Regions from separate parts of the Achromobacter sp. GQ309 genome, predicted to be linked through region 3. Evidence: predicted binding sites of a transcription regulator. Region 3 holds the regulator's gene; each other region holds the start of a gene.
The links. The regulator FNR, encoded in region 3, switches genes on or off when oxygen is low (the NO sensors DNR and NnrR bind a similar motif). The targets are predictions, from matches to a motif close to TTGATNNNNATCAA.
Positions count from the first base shown of each region.

Region 1 (10,527 bases), on a different contig from region 3:
AACCGGTTCGGCCCGCGAAGTGCATCACTTCGCGCTCCTGGGCGGCTACGGCGCCGAAGCCATTCACCCCTACCTGGCGCTCGAATCGCTGGGCAAGATGAATGACCCCGAAAAGGCCGTGAAGAACTACATCAAGGCGCTGGGCAAGGGCCTGAACAAGGTCATGTCCAAGATGGGCATTTCCACGTACATGTCCTACACCGGCGCGCAGATCTTCGAAGCCGTTGGCCTGCAGAGCGCCCTGGTGAACAAGTACTTCACCGGCACCGCTTCCAACATCGAAGGCATCGGCATCTTCCAGGTCGCCGAAGAAGCGCTGCGCCAGCACCGCGCCGCCTTCAGCACCGACCCCGTGCTTGCCAACGACCTGGACGCCGGCGGCGAATACGCCTACCGCGTCCGCGGCGAAGAGCACATGTGGACGCCGGATTCGATCGCCAAGCTGCAGCACGCGTCGCGCGCCAACAACTACCGCACGTACAAGGAGTACGCGCAGATCATCAACGACCAGAGCCGTCGCCACATGACGCTGCGCGGCCTGTTCGAGTTCCGCTTCGACCCGTCGCGCGCCATCCCGCTGGACGACGTCGAGCCGGCCAAGGAAATCGTCAAGCGTTTTGCCACCGGCGCCATGTCGCTGGGGTCGATCTCGACCGAAGCGCACTCGGTGCTGGCCGTTGCCATGAACCGCATCGGCGGCAAGTCCAATACCGGCGAAGGCGGCGAGGACGAACTGCGCTACCGCGCCGAAATGCGCGAAGGCAAGAGCACCATCAAGGACGGCGACACGCTGGCCTCGGTGCTGGGCACGGACCGCATCGAAGCCGACGTCGAACTCAAGCGGGGCGATTCGCTGCGTTCGAAGATCAAGCAGGTGGCGTCGGGCCGTTTCGGCGTGACCGCCGAGTACCTGTCGTCCGCCGACCAGATCCAGATCAAGATGGCGCAGGGCGCCAAGCCCGGCGAAGGCGGCCAGCTGCCCGGCCACAAGGTGTCGGAATACATCGCCAAGCTGCGCTACTCGGTGCCCGGCGTGGGCCTCATCTCGCCCCCGCCGCACCATGACATCTACTCGATCGAAGATCTGGCGCAGCTGATCCACGACCTGAAGAACGTCAATTCCAAGTCCTCGATCTCGGTCAAGCTGGTGTCCGAAGTCGGCGTGGGCACGGTGGCCGCGGGCGTGGCCAAGGCCAAGGCCGACCACGTCGTGATCGCCGGCCATGACGGCGGCACGGGCGCGTCACCGGTGTCGTCCATCAAGCACGTGGGCACGCCCTGGGAACTGGGCCTGGCCGAAACGCAGCAGACGCTGGTGCTGAACCGCCTGCGCAGCCGCATCCGCGTGCAGGCCGACGGCCAGATGAAGACCGGCCGCGACGTCGTCATCGGCGCGCTGCTGGGCGCCGACGAATTCGGCTTCGCGACCGCGCCGCTGGTCGTCGAAGGCTGCATCATGATGCGCAAGTGCCACCTGAACACCTGCCCGGTGGGCGTGGCCACGCAGGATCCTGCGCTGCGCAAGAAGTTCCAGGGCAAGCCCGAGCACGTCGTGAACTTCTTCTTCTTCATCGCCGAAGAAGTCCGTGAAATCATGGCCCAACTGGGCATCCGCAAGTTCGACGACCTGATCGGCCGCGCCGATCTGCTGGACATGCGTTCGGGCGTTGAGCACTGGAAGGCACAAGGGCTGGACTTCACCCGCGTGTTCCACCAGACGGTGTCCGATGCCGAAGTGCACCAGACCGAAGAGCAGGATCACGGTCTGGCCGGCGCGCTGGATCACCTGCTGATCGAGCGCAGCAAGCCCGCGCTGGAGCGTGGCGAGAAGGTGTCGTTCATCGTGCCGGTGCGCAACCGCAACCGCACGATCGGCGCGATGCTGTCCGGCGCCGTGGCCTCGCGCTACGGCCATGACGGCCTGCCCGACGACACCATCCACATCCAGTGCAACGGCACCGCCGGCCAGAGCTTCGGCGCGTTCCTGGCGCACGGCATCACGATGGATCTGGTGGGCGAAGGCAACGACTACGTGGGCAAGGGCCTGTCCGGCGGCCGCATCATCGTGCGCTCGCCCAACGACTTCCGCGGCTTCGGCCCCGACCACATCATTGCCGGCAACACCGTGCTGTACGGCGCGCTGGCAGGCGAGGCGTTCTTCAACGGCGTGGCGGGCGAGCGTTTCGCGGTGCGCAACTCGGGCGCAGCCACCGTCGTGGAAGGCACCGGCGATCACGGCTGCGAATACATGACCGGCGGCACCGTCGTCGTGCTGGGTTCCACCGGCCGCAACTTCGCGGCGGGCATGTCCGGCGGCGTGGCGTACGTCTGGGATCCGGACCGCACGCTCAAGCACCGTGTGAACCTGTCGATGGTGGAACTGGAATCGGTGGTGCCGCACGCCGAGCAGCAGTCGCTGAACAACATCGACATCTGGCACAGCGCGCAGCGCGGTGGCGAACGCGAGACGGACGAGTCCATCCTGCGCCGCCTGGTGGAAGATCACTTCCGCTACACCGGCAGCTACCGTGCCCGCGAAATCCTGGGCGACTGGGAAGCCTCGCGCGGCAAATTCGTGAAGATCATGCCGACGGACTACCGCCGCGCATTGGGTGAAATGTGGCGTGCAGCCAACCCGCAACAACTGGCTGCGTGAGGGATACCATGGGAAAGATCACTGGATTTATGGAATTTCAGCGTCTGCAGGAGGCCTCCGAGGCCCCGCAGAAGCGGCTGAAGAACTGGCGCGAATTCGTCCTGCACCTGACGGACGATCAGGCCAAGCAGCAGGCGGCGCGCTGCATGGACTGCGGCATCCCGTTCTGCAACAACGGCTGCCCGGTCAACAACATCATCCCGGACTGGAATGACCTGGTGTACAAGCAGGACTGGCGCCGCGCGCTGGACGTCCTGCACTCCACCAACAACTTCCCGGAGTTCACGGGCCGCATCTGCCCGGCGCCTTGCGAAGCCGCCTGTACCTTGAACATCAACAGCGACGCCGTGGGCATCAAGTCCATCGAGCACGCGATCATCGACAAGGGTTGGGCCGAAGGCTGGGTCGCGCCGCAAGTGCCGGCGCGCAAGACGGGCAAGAAGGTCGCCGTCGTGGGCTCGGGCCCCGCCGGCATGGCATGCGCGCAGCAACTGGCGCGCGCCGGCCACTCCGTGACCCTGTTCGAAAAGAGCGATCGCATCGGCGGCCTGCTGCGCTACGGCATCCCCGACTTCAAGCTCGAAAAGCACCAGATCGACCGCCGCATCTCGCAGATGGAAGCCGAGGGCGTGGAATTCGCGCCGTCGACCTACGTCGGCGATCCGAAGGATCCCGTTGCCGATGGCCTGACGGTGCGCACGCCGAAATCGCTGATGGCCGAATTCGACGCCGTCGTGATGAGCGGTGGCTCGGAAACGCCGCGCGATCTGCCGGTGCCGGGCCGCGAGCTCGACGGCGTGTACTTCGCCATGGACTTCCTGCGTCAGCAGAACAAGGCCGTGGCGGGCGACCGCCTCACCAACCAGACGCTGGCCAAGGGCAAGCACGTGGTGGTGATCGGCGGCGGCGATACGGGTTCCGACTGCGTCGGCACCAGCAACCGCCACGGCGCCGCATCGGTCACGCAGTTCGAACTGATGCCCCAGCCGCCCGAGTCCGAAAACAAGGCCATGACGTGGCCGTACTGGCCGCTGAAGATGCGCACGTCGTCCTCGCACGAGGAAGGCTGCGACCGCGACTGGTCGGTGACCACCAAGCTGCTCAAGGGCGCCAACGGCAAGGTCGAGAAGCTGGTCGGCGCGCGCGTCGAATGGTTCAAGGACGACGCCACCGGCCAGATGAAGATGCGCGAAGTCGAAGGCTCGGAGTTCGAGATCAAGGCGGATCTGGTGCTGCTGGCCATGGGCTTCGTGTCGCCGGTGCAGAACGTGCTGGACGCGTTCGGCGTGGATCGCGATGGCCGCGGCAATGTGCGCGCCAACACCGACGACTACCGCACCAATGTGGAAAAGGTCTTCACCGCCGGCGACATGCGCCGCGGCCAGTCGCTGGTCGTGTGGGCCATCCGCGAAGGCCGCCAGTGTGCGCGCTCGGTCGACGCCTACCTGATGGGAAGCAGTGAATTGCCGCGTTGATCGTATTGCGACATATCAACGCCGCCGGTTGCCTCGCGCACCGGCGGCGTTTTTTTTGCCCTTGCGTTGCGGTTAACCGCAGTTGTTGCGACATAACCACTTTCTGAAAACGGTCTTTTCACGAATTGACACACGTCAAGAACGGGGACGGGGCGGTCTGAGAACCTGTCGTCTCACCCCACACGGAAAGATCGGAGAAGAAAATGTTTTCGCTGAACGGGCGTATCCGCGCCACCGCCATTGCCGGTTTGATCGCTGCCGGCGCCTTTGCCGCTCCCGCCCACGCCCACGAAGCGGGCGACGTGCTGTTCCGCGTCGGCGTCACGCAAGTCCGCCCCTCGCAAAACAATGGCACCGTGCTCGACGGCAGCGTCAAGCTGGACGTGAACAACAACGTGCGCCCCAGCTTCACCCTGGCCTACATGGCCACCCGCAACATCGGTATCGAACTGCTGGGCGCCTGGCCCTTCCAGCATGACGTCAGCGGCAGCGGCGGCCTGGGCAAGATCGGCTCCTCCAAGCAACTGCCCCCCACGCTCAGCCTGCAATGGCACATCCTGCCCGACAGCATGATCCAGCCGTACATCGGCGTCGGCATCAACTACACCCACTTCTTCGACACCAAGGCCGAGGGCGCGCTCAAGGGCTCGAACCTGAAGCTGGGCGATTCCTGGGGCGTGGCCGCGCAACTGGGCGCGGACATCAAGATCAATGATCGCTGGTTCATGAACGCCGACATCCGCTACATCGACATCAAGTCGAAGGTGACGCTGGATGGCGAACGCGTCGGCACCGCGCGCATCGATCCGTGGGTGGCCACGGTGGGCGTTGGTTACCGCTTCTGATCGCTGGCCTGACGATGCGCGCGGCCCCGCGCGCATCGCTCAATTCTGCGGCGGCGCAAGCCGGCTGCGCAGCGCCTGCAATGCCGGCGTGTCGTCGTCGGCGCGCCAGATCAGCTGGGTAAGCGCCTGCCCATGGGACCCGGACAACGCACCCACGCGCACCGAATGCTCCGCCCCCAGCACCGCCAGCACGGACCGCGGCACGATCGCCACCCCGGTTCCCGCTGCCACACACGCCACGATGGCGTGATACGACGCAAACTCCATCACCTTGCCGGGCGCAATGCCCTCCTGGTTCAACCACGACTCCAGGATGCGCCGGTATGAGCAGCCCGCCGCAAAGGCGATGACGCTGCGGTTGCCCAGGTCTTTCGGACTGCCGATCGGATCCCACGCCAACGGCGAGATCAGCGCCAATTCCTCCCTGAATGCATCCATCGCCGCCAGTCCCTCTGCGGGGAAGGGTTGCGCCACGAAGGCAGCCTCGATCTCGTAATTACGCACCTTCGCGGCCAATGCGCCCGAGGTGCCGGTGACCAGCTCGATCCGCACCTGCGGCCAGGCCGCGTGATAGGCCGCCAGGATGGGGGGCAGGCGGGCGGCGGCCGTGCTCTCCATGGTGCCGATGCGCAGCACGCCCTGCAGGGCGCCTTCCCGGACGGCCGCCTGCGCCTCATCGGACAGGCGCAGCAGGCGGTCGGCGTAGGACAGCAGCACGCGGCCCTGATCCGACAGCACCAGTCGGCGGTTCTGCCGCCGAAAGAGCGGTGTTCCCAGCGAGGATTCCAGCTGCTTCAGGCGCGTCGACACATTGGACTGCACCCGGTTCAGATGCGCGGCGGCGCGCGCCACGCCACCCTGATCCGCCACGGTCTTGAAGATTTGCAGCGCGTCGAGATCCAAGTTTCTCATTTTGGGAACTCACGTTCTTAATAATTCACTATTCAAGATATAAGTACAGCCGTAGAGTAGGCTCCATGTCAACGCCTGCTTACCCTTCCCCCCGCCCCTCGGCCAGCGCTACAAGCCTGGCCTGGCCCGCGGCGCTTGCGCTGGCGGCGGCCATGGGCATCGGCCGCTTCGCCTTCACGCCGGTATGGCCGCTGATGGCGCAGGAGTCCGGCCTGTCGCTGACACAGGGCGGCTGGATGGCGTCGGCCAACTACGCGGGCTATCTGTTGGGCGCACTGGCGGCGATCGTCTGGCCGGTGCGACGGCTGCGCGTCACGCTGGCGGCCAGCCTGGCCGCCGTGGCCGCGCTGACCCTGGCCATGCCAATGTTGAACAGCGTGGCGGGCTGGTCGGTGCTGCGGCTGGCGGCCGGCTATGCCAGCGCCAATGCCTTCATCTGCGTCGTCGCATGGCGGCCGGTGCCCGCCGGCGACCCGCGCGAGGCCGCGGCTTCGGCGGTGACGTATGCCGGCGTGGGCGCGGGCATTGCGCTGACGGGATTGGCCTGTCTGGCCTTGATGGCCTCGCACGCGAGCGCCGGCGTGACCTGGACCGCGCTGGGCGGCCTGGCGCTGGCGTTGTCCGTGGCGGCGTGGCCCGGACTCAGCCGGCAATCGCCTCCCGTGCGACGGACGGCTGCCGACGCGCCGCAAACCCGCCTGCCGCGCGGCATCGCCGCGCTGTCGCTGCACTACGGTGTCTTCGGGGTCGGCTACATCATTCCCGCCACCTTTTTGCCGGCCATGGCCAAAGAGATCTTTCCCGACCCGGCGATCTTCGGCTGGGCCTGGCCGCTTTTTGGTATGGCGGCGGCGCTGTCGTGCCTGCTGGTCCCGCGGCTGGCGCGCGGCCGAGACGACCGGCAGGTGTGGCGCGGAGCGCAGGCGCTGATGGCGGCCGGCATGCTGACCGTGGCGCTGTGGCACCACATCGCCGCCGTGATCCTGGCAGCGCTGCTGGTCGGCGGCACCTTCATGGTGATCACGCAGGCGGGCATGCTGACCGCGCGCCGCCTGTCCGGCCCGGCGGCGCCGCGGGCGGCGGCCATCATGACGGCGGCGTTTGCGGCGGGGCAGATTCTGGGGCCGTTGCTGGCCTCGTGGGCGGCGCGCTGGGGCGCCGGCCTGCCGCAGGTGCTGGCGGCGTCGGCCTGGGGGCTGGGAAAAGTCACGACAGACGGCAATGGCGCTGGGCATAATGCCATCGGCCCTTCGGGCCAACCACACAGCAATTAGAAAGCAGGTAACGAGGAGTCCCCAGCATGAAAGCACTACGCCCCCTGATCGCCGCCCTGGCCGCCACCGCCGCCTTTGGCGGCGCTGCCCAAGCGCAGACCGGCGAATGGCCCGCCAAACCCGTGACCATGATCGTGCCCTACGCGCCGGGCGGCTTTGCCGACACCCGCGTGCGCCTCTTGGCCCGCAAGCTGGGCGAATCGCTGGGCCAGCCCATCGTTGTCGAAAACAAGGCGGGCGCAGGCGGCGTGGTCGGCACCAACCTCATCGCCAAGGCGGCCCCGGACGGCTACACGATCGGCACGGGCAACCTGGCCCCGATGGCGGTCAACCCGTCGCTGATGAAGGAAATGCCCTACAACCCGCAAAAGGATCTGGCCCCGATCATCCTGATCGAGAACAGCCCGCTGGTCCTGAGCGTGAACAACGAACTGCCGGTCAAGACGCTGGCCGACCTGATCGCACTGGCCAAGAAGGAACCGGGCAAGCTGACCTTCGGCTCGTCCGGCGTGGGCGGTGCGCACCACTTGTCGGGCGAGATGTTCCGCGAGCAGGCCAACATCGACATCGTCCACGTGCCCTACAAGGGCGGCAGCCTGGCTGCGACCGATCTCATGGGCGGCCACATCGCGATGATGTTCGAAATGGGCTATTCCGCGCTGCCCGCCATTCAGGGCAAGAAGATCCACCCGATCGCCGTCACGTCCGCCAAGCGCCTGGACGTGCTGCCGGACGTGCCCACCATGGCCGAATCCGGCCTGCCGGGCTTCGAGTCCTACAACTGGCAGGGCATCGTGGCGCCCGCCGGTACGCCCGCGCCGATCATCGCCAAGCTCAATGCCGAATTCAACCGCATCCTGAAGGACCCGGATGTGCAGAAGGCCATTGCCGACACTGGCAGCCAGGCCGGCGGCGGCACGCCCGAAGAATTCGCCGCCTTCATCAAAACCGAAAGCGACAAGTGGGCGCACGTCATCAAGGCTGGAAACATCCAGCTCCAATAACCTCCCAGGAGTTTTCCCATGGCTACCCCTTTGATTGAACTGCTCAAGCTGACCCATCCCATCATCCAGGCGCCCATGGCGGGCGGCGCCACCACGGTGGACATGGTGGCGGAGGCATCGAAGGCGGGCGCCCTGGGATCGCTCGGCGGGGCGTACATGACGCCCGAACAGATCGAGGCGGCGGCCGAAGGGGTCCGCGCCCGCACGGATCGCCCGTTCGCCATCAACCTGTTCGCATCCGTGCCGCCAGAGCCCATGCAGGGCGATGCGAGCCGGATGCTGGCCCTGATGGCGCGCTATCACGAGCAACTTGGTCTGCCGGCGCCCGAGGCCCCCGGCCCGCAGGCCGATCCGCTGCCGGGCCAGCTCGAGGCCGTGCTGCGCATCCGGCCCGCCGTCCTCAGCTTCACCTTCGGCCGCCTGCCGGCCGAGGCGCTGGCCCGCTGCCGCGAACTCGGCATCCTGACCGTGGGCACGGCCACGACCGTCCGCGAGGCGCAAGCGCTGGAGCAGGACGGCGTTGACGCCATCGTGGCGCAGGGCGCGGAGGCGGGCGGCCACCGCGGCACGTTCCTCGACACGTTCGAGGCGTCCATGATCGGCACCATGGCGCTGGTCCCGCAGGTGGCGGACGCCGTCTCGGTACCGGTCATCGCGTCGGGCGGCATCATGGACGGGCGCGGCATCGCGGCCGCCCTGGCGCTGGGCGCCGACTTCGCCCAAATGGGGACGGCCTTCCTCACCACGGAAGAATCCGGCATCAGCGACGCCTACAAGGCGGTTGTGGCGGCCTCCCGCGCCGAACAATCCCGGATCACCCGCGGCTTCTCCGGCCGCCCGGCGCGCGGCATCGCCAATGCCTTCATGCGTGATGTGGACGCGATCGGCGGCGACATCCTGCCTTACCCGCTGCAGAACGCCCTGACCCGGCCCATGCGCACGGCGGGCGGCAAGAGCGGCAACATCAATGTCCTGTCCCTGTGGGCCGGTCAGGGCGCACCGCTGGCACGGCGGGAGTCGACAGCGGAACTGATCCAGCGGCTGGCCCGGGAAACGGTGGCGGCGCAGGCGCGACGTTGAGTGCTGGCGGCGGTCTGTCCGGAATGGGTGTCTGACACCCATGTAGGAGCCGCGTGTGCCGGGCCAGTGCCTCAAGGGTGTCAGACACCCATGGAGCATCGGCAAACGCCATCAGCACCGAAACGGCGACGACCCGATTGTTCCTGAAGCCGAAAACACTGTTCCACGGGCGGCCGCTCCAATTGTGATTACACAGCGTCGGGCTACAATGGCGCCTCGCCGCCGGGAGCGAACGCTTACGCTTGCCCCGGTATCTGAGTAACAGGGCGCTTCCCGACGCAGTCTGTCTTGCCCGCGCCGGCCAGGTCCTCGGTCCCGCGTGTCGACAGGACAGCAGGGCAAGCTCCGCCGCCGAAACTCCCTTTCGTTGCCCATGCCCGCTCAAACCAGCAGCACCCCGGAATTCGCCCTGCGCCTGGAAGGTGTGGCGCTTGGCTACGGTGATTTCACCGTCTTGCGCGATATTTCCATGGACGTCCGGGCGGGCCAGGTGGTGGCAGTCATGGGCGGCTCCGGTTCCGGCAAGACCACGCTCCTGCGTGCGGCCACCGGCCAGATCACCGCCCAGCAGGGCCGCGTGCTGGCATTCGGCCAGGATATCGGCGCCGCCTCCCGCGCCGAAGTGCAATCCCTGCGCAAGCGCATGGGCGTGCTGTTCCAGCAGGGCGCGCTGTTCACCGACCTGAACGTCTTTGAGAACGTGGCGTTTCCGCTGCGCGAGCACACGCGCATCAGCGAGGCCGAAGTCACCGACCGCGTGCTCGACAAGCTGGATGCCGTCGGCCTGCGCGCCGCCGCGCACCTGAAGGTCTCCGAAATATCCGGCGGCATGGCGCGGCGCGTGGCACTGGCCCGCGCCGTGGTGCTTGAGCCGGAACTCATCCTGTACGACGAACCCTTCGCGGGGCTGGACCCGATCTCGCTGGGCATCACCGCCCGCCTGATCCGCAGCCTTGCCGACCGGCTGGGCTGCGCCTCGGTGCTGATCACCCACGACGTGCAGGAATCCTTTGCCATCGCGGACCAGGTCTATCTGGTGGGCCGCGGCCAACTGGCTGCCGCCGGCACGCCGCAGATGCTGGCCGCCTCGCCGGACCCCTACGTCCAGCAATTCCTCAAGGGCCAGCCGGACGGTCCGGTCGCGTTCCAGTATCCCGAAACGCCCGCCTTCCAGAAATGGCTGTCGCAACAGAAAGGGCGCAAAGCATGAGCGCTTCCAATAACGCCGTCGCCGTACTGGGCCACTGGGTGCGCTCCCGCGTCGCCGGCATCGGCTACTTC
Region 1 covers NZ_JCAXDP010000004.1:83,801-94,327, reverse strand. Annotated here, with positions in the region: gene AC6CIE_RS13825 (glutamate synthase-related protein) at 1-2,656, shown strand, start outside; gene AC6CIE_RS13820 (glutamate synthase subunit beta) at 2,665-4,131, shown strand; gene AC6CIE_RS13815 (OmpW/AlkL family protein) at 4,335-4,976, shown strand; gene AC6CIE_RS13810 (LysR family transcriptional regulator) at 5,016-5,888, opposite strand; gene AC6CIE_RS13805 (YbfB/YjiJ family MFS transporter) at 5,954-7,162, shown strand; gene AC6CIE_RS13800 (Bug family tripartite tricarboxylate transporter substrate binding protein) at 7,189-8,166, shown strand; gene AC6CIE_RS13795 (NAD(P)H-dependent flavin oxidoreductase) at 8,185-9,246, shown strand; gene AC6CIE_RS13790 (ABC transporter ATP-binding protein) at 9,620-10,456, shown strand; gene mlaE (lipid asymmetry maintenance ABC transporter permease subunit MlaE) at 10,453-10,527, shown strand, end outside.
Region 1: AC6CIE_RS13815 (OmpW/AlkL family protein) is a predicted target of FNR. The motif match lies at 4,257-4,270, and genes of this name have one in related genera.

Region 2 (10,527 bases), on a different contig from region 3:
GCCATGACCCGGAGAAGGTGCATGCGGCCTACGCGCAAGCCGTCAGCACGGAAGGCCGGCCCACGGTCGTTCTGGTCAAGACCGTCAAGGGATTCGGCATGGGCGAGGCTGGCGAAGGCCAGAACATCAACCACCAGTTAAAGAAGATGAGCGCAGACGCCGTGCGTGCGTTCCGTGATCGCTTTTCGCTGCCGGTGCCCGATGACCAGCTCGAAGACATGCCCTACCTGAAGCCCGCGCCCGACAGCGAAGAAGCCCGCTACTTTGCACAACGCCGGGCCGCGCTGGGCGGCTATGTTCCGTCGCGCTCCGGCAAGGTTGCGCCGCTGGCGGTGCCGCCGCTCAGCGCCTTCGCCACGCAACTGAAAGACAGTGGCGAGCGTGGAGTTTCGACCACCATGTCTTTCGTGCGCATCCTGACCACGCTGCTCAAGGACCCCAACCTGGGCAAGCTGGTGATTCCTATCGTGCCGGACGAATCGCGCACTTTCGGCATGGAAGGCCTGTAGATCATCGGCGACCAGATCCGTCCCTTCGTCACTGACCGCCGGTTCGTTACCGTTGGCACGGACGGGTTCGGCCGCTCGGACACCCGCGAATCACTGCGCACCTTCTTCGAGGTGGATCGTCATTTCATCGTGCTGGCAGCGGTCAAGGCGCTGGCTGACGAGGGCGTCGTCCCGCGCCAGAAGATCGGTGAGGTCATCAGCCGTTATGCCATCGACGTGAATAAAGTGGACCCGGCATCGATCTAGGCCAAGGCGAAGGCGACGCCACAGGGGCGCGCTTCGGTGACCGTCGACGTCAGTCCGCGGCGATCACCCGCCCCGGGTTGAACAACCCCAGCGGATCGAACAGGCGCTTGATGCTTGTCATCATCGCCATCTCGTTGGCCGGCTTGTACCGGCCGATCGAACCCACCCGCAGCTGTCCCACCCCATGCTCGGCGGAGATCGACCCGTTCATGCGCGCCACCACGTCGTACACCGCGCCCGAAACCGCCTTCTCCGAATTGCGCATGGCCTGGTAAGCCGACGCATCCGCGCCGGGCGGCGTCGACACGTTGTAGTGCAGGTTGCCGTCGCCCACATGGCCGAACACGAAGATGCGGGCATTGGGCAACACGCCATGCACCGCCGTCTGCGCGGCGTCGATGAATTCTCCGATGCGCGAGATCGGCAGCGAAATGTCGTGCTTGATGTTCTCGCCGTCGATGGATTGCGCTTCGGGCAGGTGATGCCGGATCTGCCAGAACGAGGCCGACTGCGCCAGGGTCGACGCAATGGCCGCATCCGTGACGATGCCCGCCTCGAAGGCCGCTTCCATCAGCGCTTCGAACCGCTCCGTGGCATGGGCTGCGCTTTCGGCGTCGCTGGATTCCAGCAACACATAATACGGCGCCTTGGCGGGCACGGGGCTGCGCGCGCCGGGCGTGTGTTGCAGCACCAGCTCTACGGCCGGACCGCTGATCAGTTCAAAGGCCGTCAGGCTGGCCGACAGATACGACTGCGCCAGCGACAGCAGTTGCACCGCGCTCTGCGGGTCCGGCACGGCGGCAAAGGCCGTCATCTGCGCGGCGGGGCGCGGATACAGCTTGACGGTGGCGGCTGTGATGATGCCCAGTGTGCCCTCCGCGCCGATGAAAAGCTGCTTCAGGTCGTACCCGGTGTTGTCCTTGCGAAGCCCGCGCAGTCCGTTCCAGATCTGCCCGTCGGGCGTCACCACTTCCAGGCCCAGGCACAGGTCCCGCGCATTGCCATAGCGCAGCACCTGAATCCCGCCGGCGTTGGTGGCCAGGTTGCCGCCCAGCGTGCAGCTTCCTTCCGCGCCCAGGCTCAACGGAAACAGCCGGTCCGCCTGCGCAGCAGCCTCCTGCACGTTGGCCAGCACGGCGCCCGATTGCGCGGTCAACGTGTTGTTGTAGCGGTCCACGTCCAGGATGGCGCTCATGCGGGCCAGCGACAACACGATGCTGTGACCGCCGCCGTCCGGCACGCTGCCGCCGACCAGGCCTGTGTTGCCCCCTTGCGGATAGATGGCGACGCGGCGCTCCCGGCACCAATTCACCAGCTTGGCCACGTCCTCGGTGCTGTCGGGCTGCGCCAGCGCCAAGGTGCGGCCCGTCCACCGCTTGCGGTAGTCGGTCAGGTGCGGCGCCAGGGCGTCGGCGTCGTCCAGCACGCGCCCCTGAAAAGCGGCGCGTAAAGAGGCTTTGATGTCTTCGTCAGGCATGGCCGGCTCGTTTGTCGCGTCAGTTGGCGGAAGCGCCGGCGGCTTGCACCACGGCTTTCCATTTCTCGATCTCGGTGCCGATGAAGGCGTTGAATTCCGCCGGACCCTTGACGGTAGGCACCGCGCCCAGCTCGATCACGCGCTTCTGCATATCGGGGTCGGCCATGGCCTTCTCGATGGCCTGATCGATGCGGTTCACGATGGGCGCCGGCGTGCCTGCGGGGGCCAGCACGCCAAACCACGAACCCGCCTCGAAATCGGGCACGCCGGCCTCGGCCATGGTGGGCACGTCGGGCAGATTGGTGCTGCGTTCCGCGCTGGTCACGGCCAACGCGCGCAGCGTGCCGTTCTTGATGAAAGGCAGCGAGGTCGGCAGGTTGTCGAACATCAGGTGCACCTGTCCGCCGACCAGATCCGTCACGGCCGCGGCGCTGCCCTTGTACGGCACGTGCACCATGTCGACACCCGTGCGGCTCTTGAACATTTCGCCCGACAGATGGATCGAGCTGCCCGCGCCGCTGGACGCAAAGCTCAGCTTGCCCGGATTCTTCTTGCCATACTCGATCAGTTCCTGCACCGACTTCACGGGCAGGCTGGCCGTCACGGCCAGCACGTTCGGCACGGACGCCACCAGCGTGATCGGCGCAAAATCCGCCGGCTTGAACCGGATGTCCTTGTAGATGGCGTAGTTGATGGCCTGCGTGCCCACCGTGCCCATCAACAGCGTGTAGCCGTCGGCATCGGCGCGCGCCACGAAGTCCGCGGCAATGTTGCCCGCCGCGCCCGGACGGTTTTCCACCACGACGGGTTGACCCACCGCTTTCTCGATGTGCGGCGCAATCAGCCGGGCCACCACGTCGGTGTTTCCGCCCGCCGAAAACGGGATGACCATGCGGATGGGTTTGGTCGGCCAGTTATCCGCCGCGCTCGCGCCCGCCGACGCCGCCAGTGCGACCAGACCCGCGCACGCGTAGGCAATGCTCTGCTTGGTGCTCTTGAACATGTTGTCTCCTTGCTTATGGTTTTTGATGTTCGGTACTGCAGTGCATCCCGAAACGCCGCGGGAACACGGCGCTCGGGAAATTCGGTCAACCCGCTTCGGCGAGCGTGCGCTTCAGGCGTTCAAGCAGCAGATCGATCTCGGCATGGTCGGTCGCGTCCAGCTTCGGACCCGGCCGGCGCATGCCCGCATGCTTGATCGCGCCGCGGCGCTTCATGATCTCCTTGCGGACGGCGACGCCCCACTGGCTCTGGTTCTCGTAGCTCAGCAACGGCAGGTAGCGGTCGAACACCGCGTGGGCTTCGTCGACACGGCCCGCCGTATGCAGCGCATAGACCTGTGACAGCATCTCGGGATGCGAGAACCCGGCCATCGGCCCATCAATGCCGCGGCCCATTTCCAGCGGCAGGAACATCGCGTTGTTGCCGGTCAGGATGGCGACGCGGCGGCCGGGCAGGGCGCGCAGCTTGGTGATCTTGGTGATGCTGGGCAGGTCCTCTTCCTTGACCGCCTGGATTTGCGGGTGACGCTCGATCAACTGGCCAATCACCGGCACCGACATCCAGGTGCCTGTCGAAAACGGAAAGTCCTGCAGCACCGTCGGCACATTGCCGATACGGTCGAACACGGCCTCGAAGTAGGACAACACTTCCTGCTCGGTGCGCAACCCGCCTGGTGGCGCGATCATGACGCCCGCGGCGCCCGCGTCCATCACCTGACCGGTCAGCTCGGCCATCTGGGCCACGCTGCTGTTGCTGACGCCCACCACGACCGGCTTGTTCCTGGCGCGCGCGATGAATCTCGACGCCACCGCCAGCGATTCCGCCGGCGTGAGCTTGTTGGACTCGCCGGCAACGCCCAGCACGGTCAGGCCATTGGCGCCGTGTGAAAAATAGAAGTCGGTCAGCGAGTCGACGCTCTCCAGGTCGATGGCGCCGTTCTCCTGAAAGGGCGTCTGCGCAACGATGTAAACGCCACGGGCTTGGTCAAGCATGTTGTCTCCTGATCTTGGTATAAATATCGGAAAATATTAGCGCTAATATTTTATTAGCGCTAATATTTTTGATAGGGAGATTCCCCAGGAAATGCGATGTTTCCGCTCAGAACGAGGCGCGGTTCAGCGTGGGCAGGACAGGGAAAGCGTCAGGCGCTCTGACGCCGCATCAACGTGAATCCCACATCGACCCGCAACCCCGCATTGGCGTGACCATCCAGGCGGTCGATGATGGCGCGCGCGGCCTGCTCGCCGATCAGCGAGCCGTCGATGCGCACGGTCGTCAGCGGCGGGGTGGTGGCCGCCGCATAAGCCTGATCGCCGAATCCCACGACGGCCAGGTCACCCGGCACCTGCCTGCCCAGCGCTGCGGCTTCCAGCAATACGCCCATGGCAATCATGTCGGTGCTGCACACCACGGCATCGGCATCGGGCTCGCGCGCCAGCAGTTCGGCCAGCCCGCTGCGGCCCGCGCCCATCGTGGCGGGGGCGGGGATCAGCACATGCGGCGTGTCTGCGTCCGCGTCGATCAAACGCAACTCGCGCGCCGCCGCCGTGAAGCCCTGCAACCGGCGTCCCGCACGCGGATCATTCCCGATGACGGCCACGGGCCGCCGCCTTCCGGTTTCAGATAGAAACTGCGCCACGCATGCGCCCGCCGCCTCGTGCGAAAAGCCGATCAGCATGTCGACCGGATCGTCATTCCAATCCCAGGCTTCCACGACGGGAATGCGCGCCGCGCGCAACTGCGTCCTGCCGGTCGGGGTCAGCACCGTGCGCATCATGACCACGCCGTCGGGCCGCCGGCCCAGGATCGCTTGCAGGGCGGACACTTCCAGTTCGGGGTCGTATCCGCTTTCGGTCAGCATCATCTGATAGCCGTGGCGGCTGAGGTGCAGGCTGAGCGTCTGCAGCGCCTCCAGAAACACAGGGCTGCCCAGCGTGGGCACCGTCACCGCCACCAGACGGCTGCGGCCGCTGGCCAGGCCGCCGGCAACCAGGTCCTGCACGTACCCGGTCTGGGCGATGGCGTCGTGGATGAGCTTGACGGTGCGTTCAGGTACGTTCTCGGGGGCGTTCAGCACCCGCGACACCGTGTGCATCGACATGCCCGCCACGCGCGCGACGTCCGCAATGGTCACCCGGCCAGACCCGCGCCGAGGCGCGCGGCTGGTGGCAGGCTTGCTGCGACGCTCAGTGGGAGGAGGGGACATGCGGCCTCTCTGGGATCAGGGTAGGCCGGATTGTACCGAGCCGCCGCCACGAAAAAGCGCCCGCTGCGACACATGCCGCAGCGGACACTTTTGGGGCGCGCGCAGGTATCAGGCGAAGTCGAGCACGATGCGGCCTTCGATCTGGCCCTGCTTCATGCGGTCGAACACGCTGTTGATGTTGTCCAGGCGTTCGGTGGCGACGGTGGCGTGGACCTTGCCCTCTTCGGCAAACTGCAGCGACTCCTGCAGATCCAGCCGCGATCCCACGATGGAGCCCCGCACGGTGACGCCGTTAAGCACCATGTCGAAGATCGACAGCGGGAAATCCCCCGGCGGCAACCCGTTCAGCGAAATCGTGCCACCCCGGCGCACCATGCCCAGCGCCTGCTCAAAGGCCTTGGGCGACACCGCGGTGATCAGCGCGCCATGCGCACCGCCGATCTCCCGCTTCAGGTAAGCAGCCGGATCCGTGGTCAGCGCATTGACGGTGACTTCCGCTCCCAGCCGGCGCGCGAAGTCCAACTTGGCGTCGTCGATGTCCACCGCGGCCACGTTCAGGCCCATTGCCTTGGCGTACTGCACCGCCATGTGGCCCAAGCCGCCAATCCCCGAAATGACCACCCAGTTGCCAGGCCGGGTGTCCGTCATTTTCAGGCCCTTGTACACGGTGACGCCGGCACACAGCACCGGGGCCACATCGACGAAGCCGACGCTCTTGGGCAGCAGGCCCACGTAATCGGCTGCCGCCAGCGCGTACTCGGCGAAACCGCCGTTGACGGAGTAGCCCGTGTTCTGCTGCGATTCGCACAGGGTTTCCCAGCCGCCCAGGCAGTGCTCGCAATGGCCGCAGGCGGAATACAGCCACGGGATCCCGACGCGGTCGCCTTCCTTGACGTGCGTGACACCGGCGCCCGCGGCGACGACGTAGCCGACGCCCTCGTGGCCGGGAATGAAAGGGGGATTGGGTTTGACGGGCCAGTCGCCTTCGACGGCGTGCAGGTCCGTGTGACAGACACCGCAGGCTTCGATCTTTACCAGGAGTTCGCCCGGACCCGGGCGCGGCACGGCGACTTCCTCGACTACCAGCGGTTGGCCAAACGCGCGTGCGACTGCTGCCTTCATGGTCTTGTTCATCACTACCTCCGAAGTCTGATCAGTTTCACTATGCTCGGCCGCTTGCGCGGCTAAAACCATGATGTACATCAATCAGCGCGGGAAGGTACAACTCGTCACCGAGTCGGGGGCCGTATTGCGGCCGGCGCGGCAATCGTCGTACAGTCGTTCGCAGGCGCGCCGTTCCCGGCAGCGTGTCGCCGATGCCCAGGAGCCGTCCATGTGTGAAATCTTCATCCGCGCCACCGAGCACTCCTACGCCTGCGAAACCCGATCGTTGCGCCTGCACGGCGTGGCGACCAGCCTTCGGCTCGAGCACCTGTTTTGGCAGGTGCTGGAAGAAATCGCCGGCCGCGACGGCATGCGGGTCACGCAACTGATCGAACGCCTGTACGACGAACTGGTCGAGTACCGCGGCGAGGCCGCCAACTTCACCTCGTTCCTGCGCGTATGCTGCCTGCGGTATCAGTTGCTGCAGGCCGAAGGCCGCATCCCCCGGGATGCCCGCGTGCCGATTCAATCGCTCAATGCCCAAGCCGTCCTGGAAGGGCTGCCGCCGTCGCTGTGCGATGCCCAACCCGTTCCCGCGAAGCGCCGCGCGGCATGACGACATAGCGCGCGCTGACTTGGCGAGCAGGCGTCGCGCCATGCTCGCCCGCGGCCGCAACAGGTCCCGCGTTCGTGGTGCCTACCGTGTCGCCAACAGTCCGCGCAGCAATAGCTCCAATGCCGCGCTGCCCCGCGCCAGCCGCGCACTGCCATCTTCGCCGTCGGCAATCCAGAACGCGGCTTCGGCCAGACTGCCGTAAACCAGCGAAGCGAGCGCCTGCGCATCCGCGTCGGCCACAATCCCCTGCTGGATGAGGTTGTCGATCAGGCGCTGCATAGACGCCACGCAATGGCGTTGGGATTCCGGGGATGCGCCACCCAGCACCGCCGTGGCGTCGCGCAGCACGATGCGCTGGATCTCGGGCTCCAGCGCCATTTCCAGGTAGGCATGGCAGCGTTTGCGAAAGCCTTCCCATGCGTCGTCGGAGCGGTCCGAGATCGTCTGAAGGCGCGCATCCATCTCGGCGTCGATCTGCGCCACGACCGCCGACAGCAATCCCTTCTTGTCGCCGAAGTGGTGGTATAGCGCGCCACGGGTCAGTCCCGCCTGCGCAGTGAGGTCGTCCATCGAAGTGGCGGCATAGCCGTGCGCCGCAAAGCACTGTCTGGCCGTTGCGAGCAGCGTGGCGCGGGTTTCTTCCATCTCGGCGCGCGTGCGGCGAACCATTTCTCTCTCCTTACATACGACGCGTATGATTATTTACAAACAGTCCGTATGAATATACGATCTTATTCATACGGACTGTTTGTATTGTCGCTGGCCGGCCGTGCAGCGGCAAGCCGATACCTGCTGGAGAGATGAATGACCAACCCTTATGGCGACCTTTTCGCCGCCCGCGGCACGCGGGGCTTTGCCTTGGCGGGCCTCGTGGCGCGGATCCCGCTGCCGATGACCGGCATCGGCATCATCACCATGCTGTCGCAACTGCGTGGCGGCTATGCCTTGGCGGGAGCTGTATCCGCCACCTTTGTGCTGACCTATGCGCTGCTGTCGCCGCAGATTTCCCGCCTGGTGGACCGGCATGGGCAAATGCGGGTGCTACCCGTCGCCACGGCCGTTAGCGTCATCGGATTCTTGATCCTGCTTGGCGGTTCGTGGTGGCAGGCGGCCAACTGGACGCTGTTTGCCGGCGCCTTGCTGGCGGGATTCATGCCAAGCATGTCCGCAATGGTGCGGGCGCGCTGGGCCGTGCTGTACCGGGGCCAGCCGCGTTTGCAGACGGCTTATTCCCTGGAAACGGTGCTCGACGAAGTCACGTTCATCGCCGGTCCGCCATTGTCGGTCGGACTGTCGGTCGCGGTGTTTCCCCAGGCCGGTCCGCTGGCCGCGGCATTGCTGCTGATGGTTGGTGTGTTCGCGCTGGTCGTGCAGCGGGACACCGAACCGCCCGTCCAGGCGCAAGACGCCGCCACCACGGACGCCGGATCGGTGATCCGATCGGCGCACGTTTGTGTGCTGGCGCTGCTGATGGTGGCGATGGGCATCATCGTGGGCACGGTGGACATCGTGAGCGTGGCCTTCGCCGAACAGATGGGCCAGCCGGCCGCGGCCAGTCTGGTGCTGTCGGCCTATGCCGTGGGTTCCTGCGCGGCCGGACTGTTGTACGGCGCGCTCAAGGTAAAGACGCCACAGCATCGCCTCTTGCTGCTGTGCGGTCTGGCAATCGCAGCCACCACCTTGCCATTCCTGCTCGTCGGCAGCATCGCCGCGCTGGCTGGCGCCGTGCTGGTTGCTGGAGTGTTCTTCGCGCCGACCATGATCGTCGCCATGTCGCTGGTCGAGCGCCTGGTGCCCGAGCAACGCCTGACCGAAGGCATGACTTGGCTGCTGGCAGGATTGAATGTCGGCGTTGCGCTGGGCGCTGCGTTTTCCGGCCACGTGGTGGATGGCGGTGGGGCACGGGCGGGCTTCGCCGTCGCGGTCGGTGCAGGCGGGGTAGTGCTGTTGGTGGCGATGTTGGCGCATCGGCGCCTGAGCGCCCATGGCTCGCCGGCATGGCGGGCCGCGTGATGGCGGCCCGGTCATTATGGCTGGCTGTCGGGGCGGCCAGTCTTGCCACTTTCTCCGTCGTGACCACTGAAATGCTGCCGGTAGGTCTGCTGACGCCCATTGCCGACACGATGCGCGTCTCCACGGGATCCGCCGGCCTGACGATCTCGCTGCCCGCGTTGCTGGCTGCGCTGTTCGCGCCGTTGGTGGTGATCGCATCGGGCGGCATGGATCGGCGCAAGATCCTGAGCGGCCTGCTGGGACTGCTGGTGATCGCCAACGTGGGTTCGGCATTCGCGCCCGGCCTGGGTTGGCTACTCGCGGCGCGCATCCTCGTTGGATTCTGCATGGGAGGCATATGGGCCATCGCCGGCGGCCTGGCTGCGCGGCTTGTGCCGCACGGCGCTGTTGGCTTGGCGACATCCATCATCTTTGGCGGCGTCGCCGCCGCATCCGTGATGGGCGTGCCGCTCGGCTCGCTGATTGGAGAACTCGCCGGGTGGCGCTGGGCCTTCGCAAGCATGGCCGTCTTCAGCGCGCTGGTGCTGGCGCTTCATCTTGCTGTCATGCCGGCGTTGCCCGTGGCCAGTTCGGCCTCCGCGCGCCAGTTCGGCGCGCAACTGGGCAATCGCGGCTTGCGGGCGGGGCTGCTGCTGACGTTGTTGCTGGTGACCGGGCACTTCACGGCCTTCACCTTCGTGCGTCCGCTGTTGCTGTCGGTGTCGGGGTTCGACGCGCAATGGATCGGCGCGTTGCTGTTTGCCTATGGACTCGCGGGCATCGTCGGCAACTTCCTCGCTGGCATCGCCGCGGCGCAGCGCACCGTGCCGACCTTGACGGCAATTGCGCTGGGATTGCTGCTGACACCGGCCCTGTTCCTGGCCGTGGGCGGTTTTCCTATCGGCGGTGGTGTGGCGCTCGTGGCATGGGGCCTGGCCTATGGCGGCGTGTCTGTCGGCCTCATGACCTGGATGATGAAGGCCGCGCCGGCGCATGTGGAAGTCGCCACCGCGCTGTATGTAGCCGTGTTCAATATCGGCATTTCACTCGGGTCATGGGCAGGCGGCCAGATCGTCGATGGCTTCGGCTTGACCGGCAATCTGTTTGCGGCGGGAGGGTTGGCTGCCGCGGCGCTGCTGGTGCTGACGCTGTATGCCAGCCTGGGGAAGCAGGGCGCGAAAGCCGGCTCTGATGGAAAGCCCGCGAAGTGCAGTGCGCAAGTGCGCGCCAAATAAGGAAAGGGCCCGATGCAATCGGGCCCTTCATTTTTGCTACACGCAGCGGTCAGCCGGCCATCAGCCGCCGGCGCCGATCGACGCCATCGCCACTTCGCTCTGCACGATGCGGCGGATGCGCACGGCATCGCCAATACGCG
Region 2 covers NZ_JCAXDP010000005.1:532,560-543,086, forward strand. Annotated here, with positions in the region: partial or broken gene AC6CIE_RS18730 (thiamine pyrophosphate-binding protein) at 1-506, shown strand, start outside; gene AC6CIE_RS18735 (hypothetical protein) at 621-755, shown strand; gene AC6CIE_RS18740 (FAD-binding oxidoreductase) at 805-2,232, opposite strand; gene AC6CIE_RS18745 (Bug family tripartite tricarboxylate transporter substrate binding protein) at 2,252-3,235, opposite strand; gene AC6CIE_RS18750 (dihydrodipicolinate synthase family protein) at 3,321-4,226, opposite strand; gene AC6CIE_RS18755 (LacI family DNA-binding transcriptional regulator) at 4,376-5,440, opposite strand; gene adhP (alcohol dehydrogenase AdhP) at 5,549-6,574, opposite strand; gene AC6CIE_RS18765 (ribbon-helix-helix domain-containing protein) at 6,774-7,160, shown strand; gene AC6CIE_RS18770 (TetR/AcrR family transcriptional regulator) at 7,242-7,829, opposite strand; gene AC6CIE_RS18775 (MFS transporter) at 7,965-9,173, shown strand; gene AC6CIE_RS18780 (MFS transporter) at 9,173-10,387, shown strand; gene pbpG (D-alanyl-D-alanine endopeptidase) at 10,448-10,527, opposite strand, start outside.
Region 2: adhP (alcohol dehydrogenase AdhP) is a predicted target of FNR. The motif match lies at 6,633-6,646, and genes of this name have one in related genera.

Region 3 (10,527 bases):
TTCTTGACCACCGGCAGCACTTCGCGGCCCATGTCCACGACGATCTCGTTCGCGTTGCCGTAGGCCAGCAGCCCCGCGAGCGAGCCGCGGCCCGCCATGCGGTAGCGGCCCGAGTTGTAGATCACGATGAGGTCGATGCCGCCCGCTTCCTCGCACTTGGCGGACAGTCCGGTGCCCGCGCCCCCGCCCACGATGGGCGTGCGCGCGCGCACCATGGCGCGAAACTTGTCCAGCAGTTCGTTACGGTCAAAACGCGGCATGGCGGCAGTCCTTCAATGTGCGGCAATTTCAAGAAAGTGGTCGACCGCCGTCCTGGCGAACAGCGGATCGTTGATGTGGCAAGGCACGCGGATCAGGCGGCGGTCCGCCGTCTGCCGCAGGTTGGCCTCCAGCGCGGCAAACAGCGCCGCGTCGGCCTCGGGATCCCAGAACGCCTGGCCCGGCGCATCCAGCGCGGACACGCCGCCCTCGGGAATCAGGAAGCGCACCGGGCCGTCGCAACGGTTCAGCCGGTCGGCGATCCATTCGCCCTGCCGCGTGTTTTCCTCTGCGGTCGTGCGCATCAGCGTGACCTGCGGGTTGTGGGGATAGAAGCGTCGGGCGCGGTAGCGTTCGGGCACGGTGTCCATCGCGCCGAAATTCACCATGTCCAGCGCGCCGCACGACCCGACATAGGGCGCGCCCGTGCGCGCCACCGCGCCAAAGCGGTCATCGGTGCAGGCCAGCACGCCGCCGAACAGCAGGTCGCAGACCTCAGTCGTGGTCAGGTCCAGCACACCGGCAAGCAGGCGGCTGTCCAGCAGCTTTTCCATCGACTGCCCGCCCGTGCCAGTGGCATGGAACACCAGACAATCAAACTGCGACTCAAGGAGCGGCGTGACTTGCTGCACGCAGGCCGTGGTGACGCCGAACATGGTGATGCCCACCGCCGGCCGGCCATCGTCAGCCGCCGCGGCCGACGACTGGCGGAACGCGCCGCCGATCGCGCCGGCCGCATTGGCCAGCACGCGGCGCGAGATGCGGTTCAGGCCCGCCACGTCGGTCACGGAATACATCATCGCGATGTCCGACGGTCCCACATACGGCGCGACATTGCCGGACGCCATCGTGGACACCATCACCTTGGGCGTGCCGATGGGCAACGCGCGCATGGCCGGCGTGATGAGCGCCGTGCCACCCGAGCCGCCCAGGCCCAGCAGCGCGCCGATTTCCGCGTTGCCGGCGGCGTAGCGCTCGAACGCAAGAGCCATGGCCGCAATCGCCGTGCCCCGGTCGCCCGTGAAGACCGCCGCGGCGCCGTCCGGGTGGCTGCGCGCGACCTCTTGCGCCGAGACCTGCGCGGCGCTGGGCGCGCCCGAGGTCGAGACATCCACCGACACCACGTCCAGCCCCTCGCGCCGGAGCAGATCCGCCACGTAGTCGGCCTCGTGGCCCTTGGTGTCGTAGGTCGCGGCGACAAAGACCCGCTGCTTGGTATGCGTCATGACTCCTCCGCGGGCGGCTACACTGCGTGCGCGCCTCGATATGTGAGGCCAAAGGCCCGTAGAATCCAGAAATGAGACGAAAGAATCATACTGAGACACCTGTCTCACGTCAATCCGAATCCCTCGCCCGCAAGGCGTCCTCGGCAGCGGCCGGCACGAAGCTGATCGCCCCCGCCAGCCCGCAGGCAGCCGCCAGCGGCGAACCTCCGCACGGGCCGCGCGCCCGGATGCGCAAGACCCTGCTCGACGCCGCCCAGCAATTGATGGCGCAAGGCGTCACGCCCTCGGTCGCCGAGCTGGCCGAACACGCGCAAGTCTCGCGCGCCACCGCCTACCGCTACTTTCCCAGCCAGAGCGCGCTGATCGCCGCCGTGGTGGACGAAAGCCTGGGCCCCATCCTCGCGTGGAATTCCGATGCGCCCGACGCGGCGGCGCGCGTCGACGAGCTGCTGCGCTTCGCGTATCCGCGACTGGCGGCGCACGAGGCGCCGCTGCGCGCTGCCATTCAGGTGTCGCTGCAACAGCATGCGCAGGCCAGCGCCGGCAAGGCCGGCGCCGAGCCCCAACTGGTGCGCGGCCACCGCGTCGACATCCTCAGGCGCGCCATCGCACCCCTGGCCGCCGACCTGACACCGGCGCAGCAGGACCGCGTCGCGCAGGCGCTGTCGCTGGTGTACGGCACCGAGGTGTTCCTGGTGCTCAAGGACATCTGGAAGCTCGACCTGCCCGAGGTCACCGATGTGGTGCGCTGGACCGCGAACGCCATCATCACGCAGGCGCTGGCCGAAGGCCGAGCCGCAAAAAAATAGCTGCTGAAGACAACGCCAGGCGCACGGAAATCGACATCCGGCGCGCCACTGTCATTCCCACGTCATTCCCCGCCCGCATAGTTGCGCGCTTTGCGGCATGCGCGTTGCATGCCGACATGACGTTGGAGTGTTGTAGATGCAGTTCGAAGTATCCCGCCTGCGGCGAGCCATCATGCCCTTGTCGCTGGCTTGCGTGACCCTGCTGAGCGCCTGCGGTGGCAGCGATGACGATGACGAGGTGGTCACCCCTGAGCCGACGCCGCCCGTCGTGACCGACCCGACGCCGCCCGCAGAGCAACCCAAGCCGGTCGAAACGGGTGCGTGGTCCACGGGCGATCTGCACGTGCACACGTTCCAGTCGGACGACGCGCAGGTCAGCCTGGAAAGCGCGCTGGATCAGGCGTTCGACCGCTACAAGCTGGACTGGGCCGCCATCTCGAACCATCTGCGCCTGTCCGCCCGCGACCATACCGGCGTCAACCTGCCCGGCGGATCGATCCCGTTCTCGCAAGGCATGGCGCAGTACGAAGTGCCCTACATCAAGCAGGCGCAGGCCGCGGGCCGCTACGCCGGCAAGATCATCTTCTCGTCGTTCGAATGGGACATGCCGACGCATGACCACGTGAACATCGGCATCGGCTACAACGATCCGCAGTCGCCCAAGTCGCTGGAGGCCGTGGCCGAGTTCGAGTACCTGTTCACCAACCGTGATCCCAACCTGTTCGACCCGCTGCTGGTCTCGCGCCTGTCCGGCGAAACGCGCGCGTTCACCACGCACGCCGACTCGCTGGCCGCGCTGAAGTGGCTGCGCGACAAGTACCCCGACAGCTACATGCTGCTGAACCACCCGTCGCGCTACGCGGGCAAGTACACGATCGCCCAGCTGCGCGAGATGAACGACCTGGCCCCGAGCGTCTTCTTCGCGATCGAAGGCATGGTCGGCAACCAGATGGAGCCGGACCGTGGCGGCTACGCCACCGCCTACACCAACGCCTTCCTGCCCAACCGCACCTATGGCGGCGCCGATTACCTGGTCGCGCACCTGGGCGGCACGTGGGACGCGCTGCTGGGCGAAGGCCGACGCATCTGGAACGTGGCCGATTCGGACTACCACTTCCGCACGAGCCAGGGTCTGTACAGCAGCGGCTACGCGCCCGGCGAATACTCGAAGACGTACGTCTGGAAGGACGGCGACGACATGGCGGCCGTGGTCACGGGCCTGAAAAGCGGCCGCATGTTCGGTGTCTTCGGCGACCTGATCGACGCGCTGGACTTCCAGGCCAAGGGCGCGGCCGGCGCCGTGCACATGGGCGGCGAACTGCAGGCGGCCAAGGGTGAAACCGTCGAGGTCACGATCCGCTTCCGCAGCCCCGAGCGCAACAACTACGAGTACCCGATCGAAAGCGGCAACCCCACCTACGTCAAGCCCACCGTCAACCACGTGGACCTGATCGTCGGCGACGTGACCGAACGCGCCGCACCCGGCACCCCGGAATACGACGCCGACACCAACCCCACGACGCGCGTACTGGCCCGCTTCACCAAGGCCGACTGGAAGGTGGACGAAGATGGCTACAACGTCATCACGACCACGATCAAAGCCGACAAGAGCCAGTACCTGCGCCTGCGCGGCACCAATCTTGGCGTGGACGTGGCAGGCGAAACCGCAGCGGGCGAACCGCTGCCGGATGCGAAGGTCGATTTTGCCGACAACGCGGCGCGCTTCAACGCCATCAACGCCCGCAACTACAACGACCTGTGGTTCTATTCGAACCCGGTGTTCGTGACGGTCGCGAAGTGATGTGATTGCCCAGCGCCGCGCCGATCTGTTCGGCGCGGCGGCGCGTCGGCGCTACGGCGCAGACAAAAAAATGCCCGGCTACGCGCCGGGCATTCTGCTTATTGCAGCGCGATCACTGCAACGTGCGGGTGAAGACGAACTGGCCATCCTGCCAATCCACCGGGACCACGTCGCGCGGACCGAACCTGCCTTCCAGGATCAGACGCGCCACCGGGTTCTCGATCTGCTGCTGGATCGCACGCTTCAAGGGGCGCGCGCCAAACACCGGATCGAAGCCGGAGCGGGCCAGTTCGGCCAGGGCCGGTTCCGTCACTTCCAGCCGCATCTCCTGCTTTTCCAGGCGCTCGCCCAGACGGCGAAGCTGGATGCGGGCGATGGACTCGATGTGCTGCGCTTCCAGGCCATGGAACACCACCACTTCGTCGATGCGGTTCAGGAATTCAGGCCGCAGCGTCTGCTTCAGTTCATCCCACACCACTTCCTTGACCACGTCGTACGGCTGGCCAGCCAGCGTCTGGATATGGTGCGAACCCAGGTTCGACGTCATGACGATCACCGTGTTGCGGAAATCGACGGTGCGGCCCTGGCCATCGGTCAGGCGGCCGTCGTCCAGCACTTGCAGCAGCACGTTGAACACGTCCGGATGCGCCTTTTCGACTTCATCGAGCAGCACCACGCTGTAGGGCTTGCGCCGCACGGCCTCGGTCAGATAGCCGCCCTCTTCGTAGCCCACGTATCCGGGCGGCGCGCCGATCAGCCGCGCCACCGAATGCTTCTCCATGAACTCGCTCATGTCGATGCGGATCATGTGCTCTTCAGAGTCGAACAGGAACTCAGCCAGCGCGCGCGTCAGCTCGGTCTTGCCCACGCCGGTGGGGCCCAGGAACAGGAACGAGCCATACGGCCGCGCCGGATCCGCCAGCCCCGCACGCGAACGGCGGATGGCGTCGGACACGAGGCGCACGGCCTCGTCCTGACCCACCACGCGCTTGTGCAGGAACTCTTCCATGTGCAGCAGCTTTTCGCGTTCGCCCTGCATCATCTTCGACACCGGAATGCCGGTGGCGCGCGACACGACTTCGGCGATTTCCTCGGCGCCGACACGCGTGCGCAAGAGGCGCGGACGCAATTCGTCGCCTTCGGCGTTTTCGGCGGCCTCGGCAGCGCCCACCTCGGCGGCCTTCAGACGTGCCTCAAGATCCGGCAGCTTGCCGTATTGCAGCTCGGCCAGCTTGTCGAATTGGCCCTTGCGCTGCAGTTCCGCCATTTCGGCGCGGACGCTGTCGATCTCTTCCTTGATGGCTTGCGTGCCTTGCACCGCGGCCTTCTCGGCCTTCCAGATTTCCTCGAAGTCGTTGTACTCGCGCTGCAGCTTTTGCAGCTCGTCCTCGATGACGCCCAGGCGGCGCTTGGAGGCGTCGTCCGTTTCCTTCTTGACGGCCTCGCGCTCGATCTTGAGCTGGATGATGCGGCGGTCCAGCTTGTCCATCACTTCCGGCTTGGAGTCGATTTCCATGCGGATGCGCGCGCCGGCTTCGTCGATCAGGTCGATGGCCTTGTCGGGCAGGAAGCGGTCGGTGATGTAGCGATGCGACAGCTCGGCGGCCGCGACGATGGCCGGGTCGGTGATCTCGACGCCGTGGTGGATTTCGTAGCGCTCCTGCAAGCCGCGCAGGATGGCGATGGTGGATTCCACGTCGGGTTCGTCGACCAGCACCTTCTGGAAGCGCCGCTCAAGCGCCGCGTCCTTCTCGATGTACTTGCGGTATTCGTCCAGCGTGGTGGCGCCGATGCAATGCAGCTCGCCGCGCGCGAGCGCCGGCTTGAGCATGTTGCCCGCATCCATCGCGCCTTCGGCCTTGCCCGCACCCACCATGGTGTGCAGCTCGTCGATGAACACGATGTTGCGGCCGTCGTCCTGGCCCAGCTCTTTCAGCACGGCCTTCAGGCGCTCTTCGAACTCGCCGCGGAACTTGGCGCCCGCCAGCAGCGCCGCCAGGTCCAGCGACAGCACGCGCTTGCCGCGCAGGGTCTCGGGCACTTCGTCGTTGACGATGCGCTGCGCCAGGCCTTCGACGATGGCGGTCTTGCCGACGCCGGGTTCGCCGATCAGCACGGGATTGTTCTTGGTCCGGCGCTGCAGGATCTGGATGGTGCGGCGGATTTCGTCGTCGCGGCCGATGACCGGATCCAGCTTGCCCTGGCGGGCTCGCTCGGTCAGGTCCAGCGTGTACTTGGAAAGGGCCTCGCGGTTGGCTTCGCCTTCGGCGCCCGACACGTTCTCGCCGCCGCGCACGGCGTCGATCGCCGCTTCCAGGGCCTTTTTCTGCAGGCCCGCGTCGCGCAGAATGCGGCCGGCTTCACCCTTGTCGTCGGCCAGCGCGAGCAGGAAGAGTTCGCTGGCGATATAGGTGTCACCGCGGCGGGAGGCTTCCTTGTCGGTACGGGTCAGCACGCCCTGCAGGTCGCGGCCCACCTGCACGTTGTCTTCGCCCTGCACCTGCGGCAAGCCCTTCAGGGCGGACTCCAGGGCCGGGCCCAGTCGGTTGACCGCCACACCGGCACGCGCCAGCAAACTGCCCGCGCCGCTGTCGGAATCCGACAACAGGGCGGACAGCACGTGGACAGGTTCGATGTAGGGGTGGTCGTTGCGGGCGGCCAGACTTTGGGCGTCTGCCAACGCTTGTTGAAACTTGGTCGTCAGTTTGTCGAATCGCATAATGGTCGTATTGGCTTGTGGGGAGCCTGACCGATCCGTGCCGGCTGGCTCGATAACCTGAATATGTGGCCGGGTGAGACAATTTCAACACCCGGCGCCTCTCATGGTCTTCTTCGACGTGCACCAGCAAACAGAGCAATGAGCATATACGTTTTTGTGTACGGCACCCTACGGGCCGGCGAAATCAACGACCTCGCCCGGGCGGCCGCAGCGCGCGGTTTGCCGGCCGCCAGCCACGTCGGCGCGGCCAGCGTGCCCGGCATGCTGGTCGATTTTGGCGACTGGCCCGGGCTCATCCCCGTGCAGGACGGCCGGCGCGTGCGCGGCGACGTTTTCCAGGTGGAACCGGCGTTGATCGCCCTGATGGACGAGATCGAGGAATATCAGCCCGGCAAGCCCTGCTGCTTCGTGCGCCGCACGGTTACCGCCAGTCTGGAAGGCGCCGGCCCGACCAGTCTGCTGCCCTGCGAGTACTATCCGATCGACCCCGCGTTTCGGGCCGCGGCGGTCGATATCACCGGGGAAGACTGGATTGCTCATCGCCTTTCCAGAACAAAGCAGGACGCCCGGTAAGACACCCGTAGTAACAACGGACTACAATAGACGCCTGTCTCGTGCTTCACACCCGTTCCGGCGCCCGCCGTGCAATGGGCACTCTAAAGGTCATCGTATGCAAAAACGGGTCCCCATTGCCCCTGATGCCGCCCACTGTTCCACGTGCATGCTGGGTCACGTCTGCGTTCCCGTGGGCATGGCAGCCGCCGAAGTCGAAAAGCTGGACGAACTGGTCAAAGAGCGCGTCCGCGTGGAAAAAGGCAAGACGCTCTTTTCGCTGGATCATCCGCTCGACGCCGTCTACGGCGTGCGCTTCGGCAGCTTGAAAACGCAACTTGAAGACGCCACCGGCCAGATCCAGATCACCGGCTTCCATCTGCCCGGCGAGATCGTCGGCATGGACGGCATGCTGGATGGCAAGCACGTGTCGGCCGCCGTGGCCCTCGAAGATTCCGAGGTCTGCGTCATCCGCCTGAACGAAGTCGATCGCGTCGCGTCGCACCTGCCGTCGCTGCAACAGCAATTCCGCCGCCTCATGAGCCGCGAGATCACCCGCTCGCACCAGATGCTGGCGTCGCTGGGCTCCATGCGGTCGGAACAGCGCCTGGCCGCATTTCTGTTGAACCTCTCGCAGCGCTATGCGTCGCTGGGCTACTCGTCCACCGAGTTCGTGCTGCGCATGAGCCGCGAAGAAATCGGCAACTATCTGGGCCTGACGCTGGAAACGGTCAGCCGTCTGTTCTCGCGCTTTGCCCGCGACGGCCTCATCAAGATCAACCAGCGCGAAGTCCGCATCCTGGACCTGCCCGCGCTCAAGCAACTGCTGGGACTCGAAAGCTGCTGAGCGGTCGCCGCGCCATGCGCCGCGCGCCTGCCACATCCCTGACCCGCACGGCGCTGGCGGCCTCGCTCGCCCTGGCCACCCTGCTGGCTTGCGGCGCTGCGCATGCGCAGACGCCGCTGCCCGACCCCTACGACTACGACGAAGCCACGCCCGTGCCCAAGCGCGCGGCGCCGCTGCGCTGGCAGGCGGTTGAACTGGGCCGCCCCGGAAACCGGTACAAGATGCCGGTCTACGCCAACCGGGATCTGGCCAAGGACGACCTGCGCGGCATCAAGCAAGTGCTCATCGTCATCCACGGCGTCAAGCGCGACGCCGACAACTACTACGAAACCGCCGCCGCGCTGGTCGCCGCCGACCCGGCGCGCGCCGGCGACACGCTGGTGCTGGCCCCGCGGTTTTCCGGCTCGATCGACTCGGGCTTCGCGGGCATGGCCGCCTGGCGCAAGGCCAGCTGGGAAGACGGCCAGGAAAGCGTCCAGGCCACGGGCCGGCCCGCCCCCGTCACCTCGTTCCAGGTTTTGGACGACCTGCTGCGCAGCCTGGACGACCGCAAGCGCCTGCCGTCGCTCGCCGGCCTGGTGCTTGCCGGCCATTCGGCCGGCGCGCAGTTGGTGCACCGGTATGCGGTGCTGAACAACGTGGACGGGGTGTTGCGACGCGACGGCCTGACCCTGCGGTACGTGGTCGCCAACCCCTCTTCCTACCTGTACCTGACCAACGAAAGGCCACGCGCCGACGGCAAGGGCTACGCGCCCTACGAGCGCGGCATCTGCCCCACCTACAACCAGTACAAGTACGGCACGGACAAGCTGCCCGCCTACGCCGGCGAATCCGACGATTCCCGCCTCTTCGTGCGCTACGCGGCGCGCGATGTGGTCTACCTGCTGGGCGGCGCGGACAACAACCCCGAGCACCGGCTGCTGGACAAAGCCTGCGGCGCCGAAGCCCAGGGCGCCACCCGGCTGGCGCGCGGCACGGGCTACGTCCAGTACGAGCACGTGCTGGCCGCCCGAGGCTCCAAGCCCGTCCCCCTGCGTCACAGCGCCTTCGAAGTCGGCGGCGTGGGCCACGACGGCAAGCGCATGTTCGGCTCGGTCTGCGGCGTGCGAGCGCTGCTGGGCGGCGACGCCCCGGCCAGCAACACCGCCGCGGCCTGCGACATCATCAAGCCGCGCGGCAAGTAACGCGCTTCACCCCTAGGGAAAGTCCGAAGCCATCGCGCTTGACACGCGCTTGTGGCAGACCTAAAACTTAACCTTATGGTTAAGTTAAATGATGATGGTCTCGATGCCATCTTCTCCGCGCTGGCGGATGGCACGCGCCGCCGGGTGCTGGCGGACCTGGAACAGGGCTCGGCCTCGGTCAGCACCCTGGCCCGACCCCACGCCATATCCCTGCCCGCCTTTATGAAACACCTGCGGGTGCTGGAAGAGGCCGGCCTCATCGCGCGCGCCAAGGACGGGCGGGTCGTGCGCTGCACGCTGTCTCCCGAACCCATGCGCGCCGCCGCCGGCTGGCTGGCACGGTACGAAAGGTTCTGGACCGGCCAACTGGATTCGCTGGCGCGATATCTCTATCACGAAGAGGAAATCCACCCATGGAAAACCGAATCTCCCCCCTCGAGCTGCGGCTCCAGCGCCGCTTCGACGCCCCCGTCGAACGCGTCTGGCGAGCCTGGACCGACCCGCAAGCGCTGATGCGCTGGTTCGGCCCGGCAGGCACGCAACGCGTGTTGCTGGCCGAAACCGATGTGCGCGTGGGCGGCGCCTATGAAGTCGGCTTCATCACCGCAGACGGCGGGGAACACTACGCCAGCGGCCGCTACCAGGAAGTCGCGCTGCATCGCCGTCTGGTGTTCACCTGGGCATGGCGCGACACGCCGCAGGAAACCTCACTGATCACGCTGGACTTCACCTCGGCACACGGGGGCACCGAGCTTGCCTTCCTGCAGACACCGTTCGTCGACGAAGCCACCCGCGACGGCCACGAGAATGGCTGGTCCGGCGCCATGGACCGGCTGGCGGACCACCTGGCCGGCAAGGCCTGAACCTGGCGCCCCGGACCTGTCCGCCGGATCCGAACTTGACCCCCGGGTCCAAGCGCCCGGCACGCAAAGGAGACGCACGATGCAAACCGATCATCCCGTCGTATCCCGCCCCCAATGGACCGTTGCCCGCGAGGCGCTGTTGCGGCGCGAAAAGGAACTGACCCACGCCTCGGACGCCCTGGCCCGCGACCGCATGGCGCTGCCGTGGGTGCGAGTGGACAAGCCATACACCTTTGAGGGCGCGCACGGCATGCAAGGCCTGGATGCC
Region 3 covers NZ_JCAXDP010000001.1:528,751-539,277, reverse strand. Annotated here, with positions in the region: gene AC6CIE_RS02530 (phosphoenolpyruvate hydrolase family protein) at 1-260, opposite strand, end outside; gene AC6CIE_RS02525 (Tm-1-like ATP-binding domain-containing protein) at 273-1,484, opposite strand; gene AC6CIE_RS02520 (TetR/AcrR family transcriptional regulator) at 1,646-2,293, shown strand; gene AC6CIE_RS02515 (CehA/McbA family metallohydrolase domain-containing protein) at 2,430-4,094, shown strand; gene clpB (ATP-dependent chaperone ClpB) at 4,207-6,813, opposite strand; gene AC6CIE_RS02505 (gamma-glutamylcyclotransferase family protein) at 6,952-7,386, shown strand; gene fnr (fumarate/nitrate reduction transcriptional regulator Fnr) at 7,484-8,212, shown strand; gene AC6CIE_RS02495 (hypothetical protein) at 8,227-9,396, shown strand; gene AC6CIE_RS02490 (ArsR/SmtB family transcription factor) at 9,472-9,909, shown strand; gene AC6CIE_RS02485 (SRPBCC family protein) at 9,810-10,259, shown strand; gene AC6CIE_RS02480 (DUF899 domain-containing protein) at 10,339-10,527, shown strand, end outside.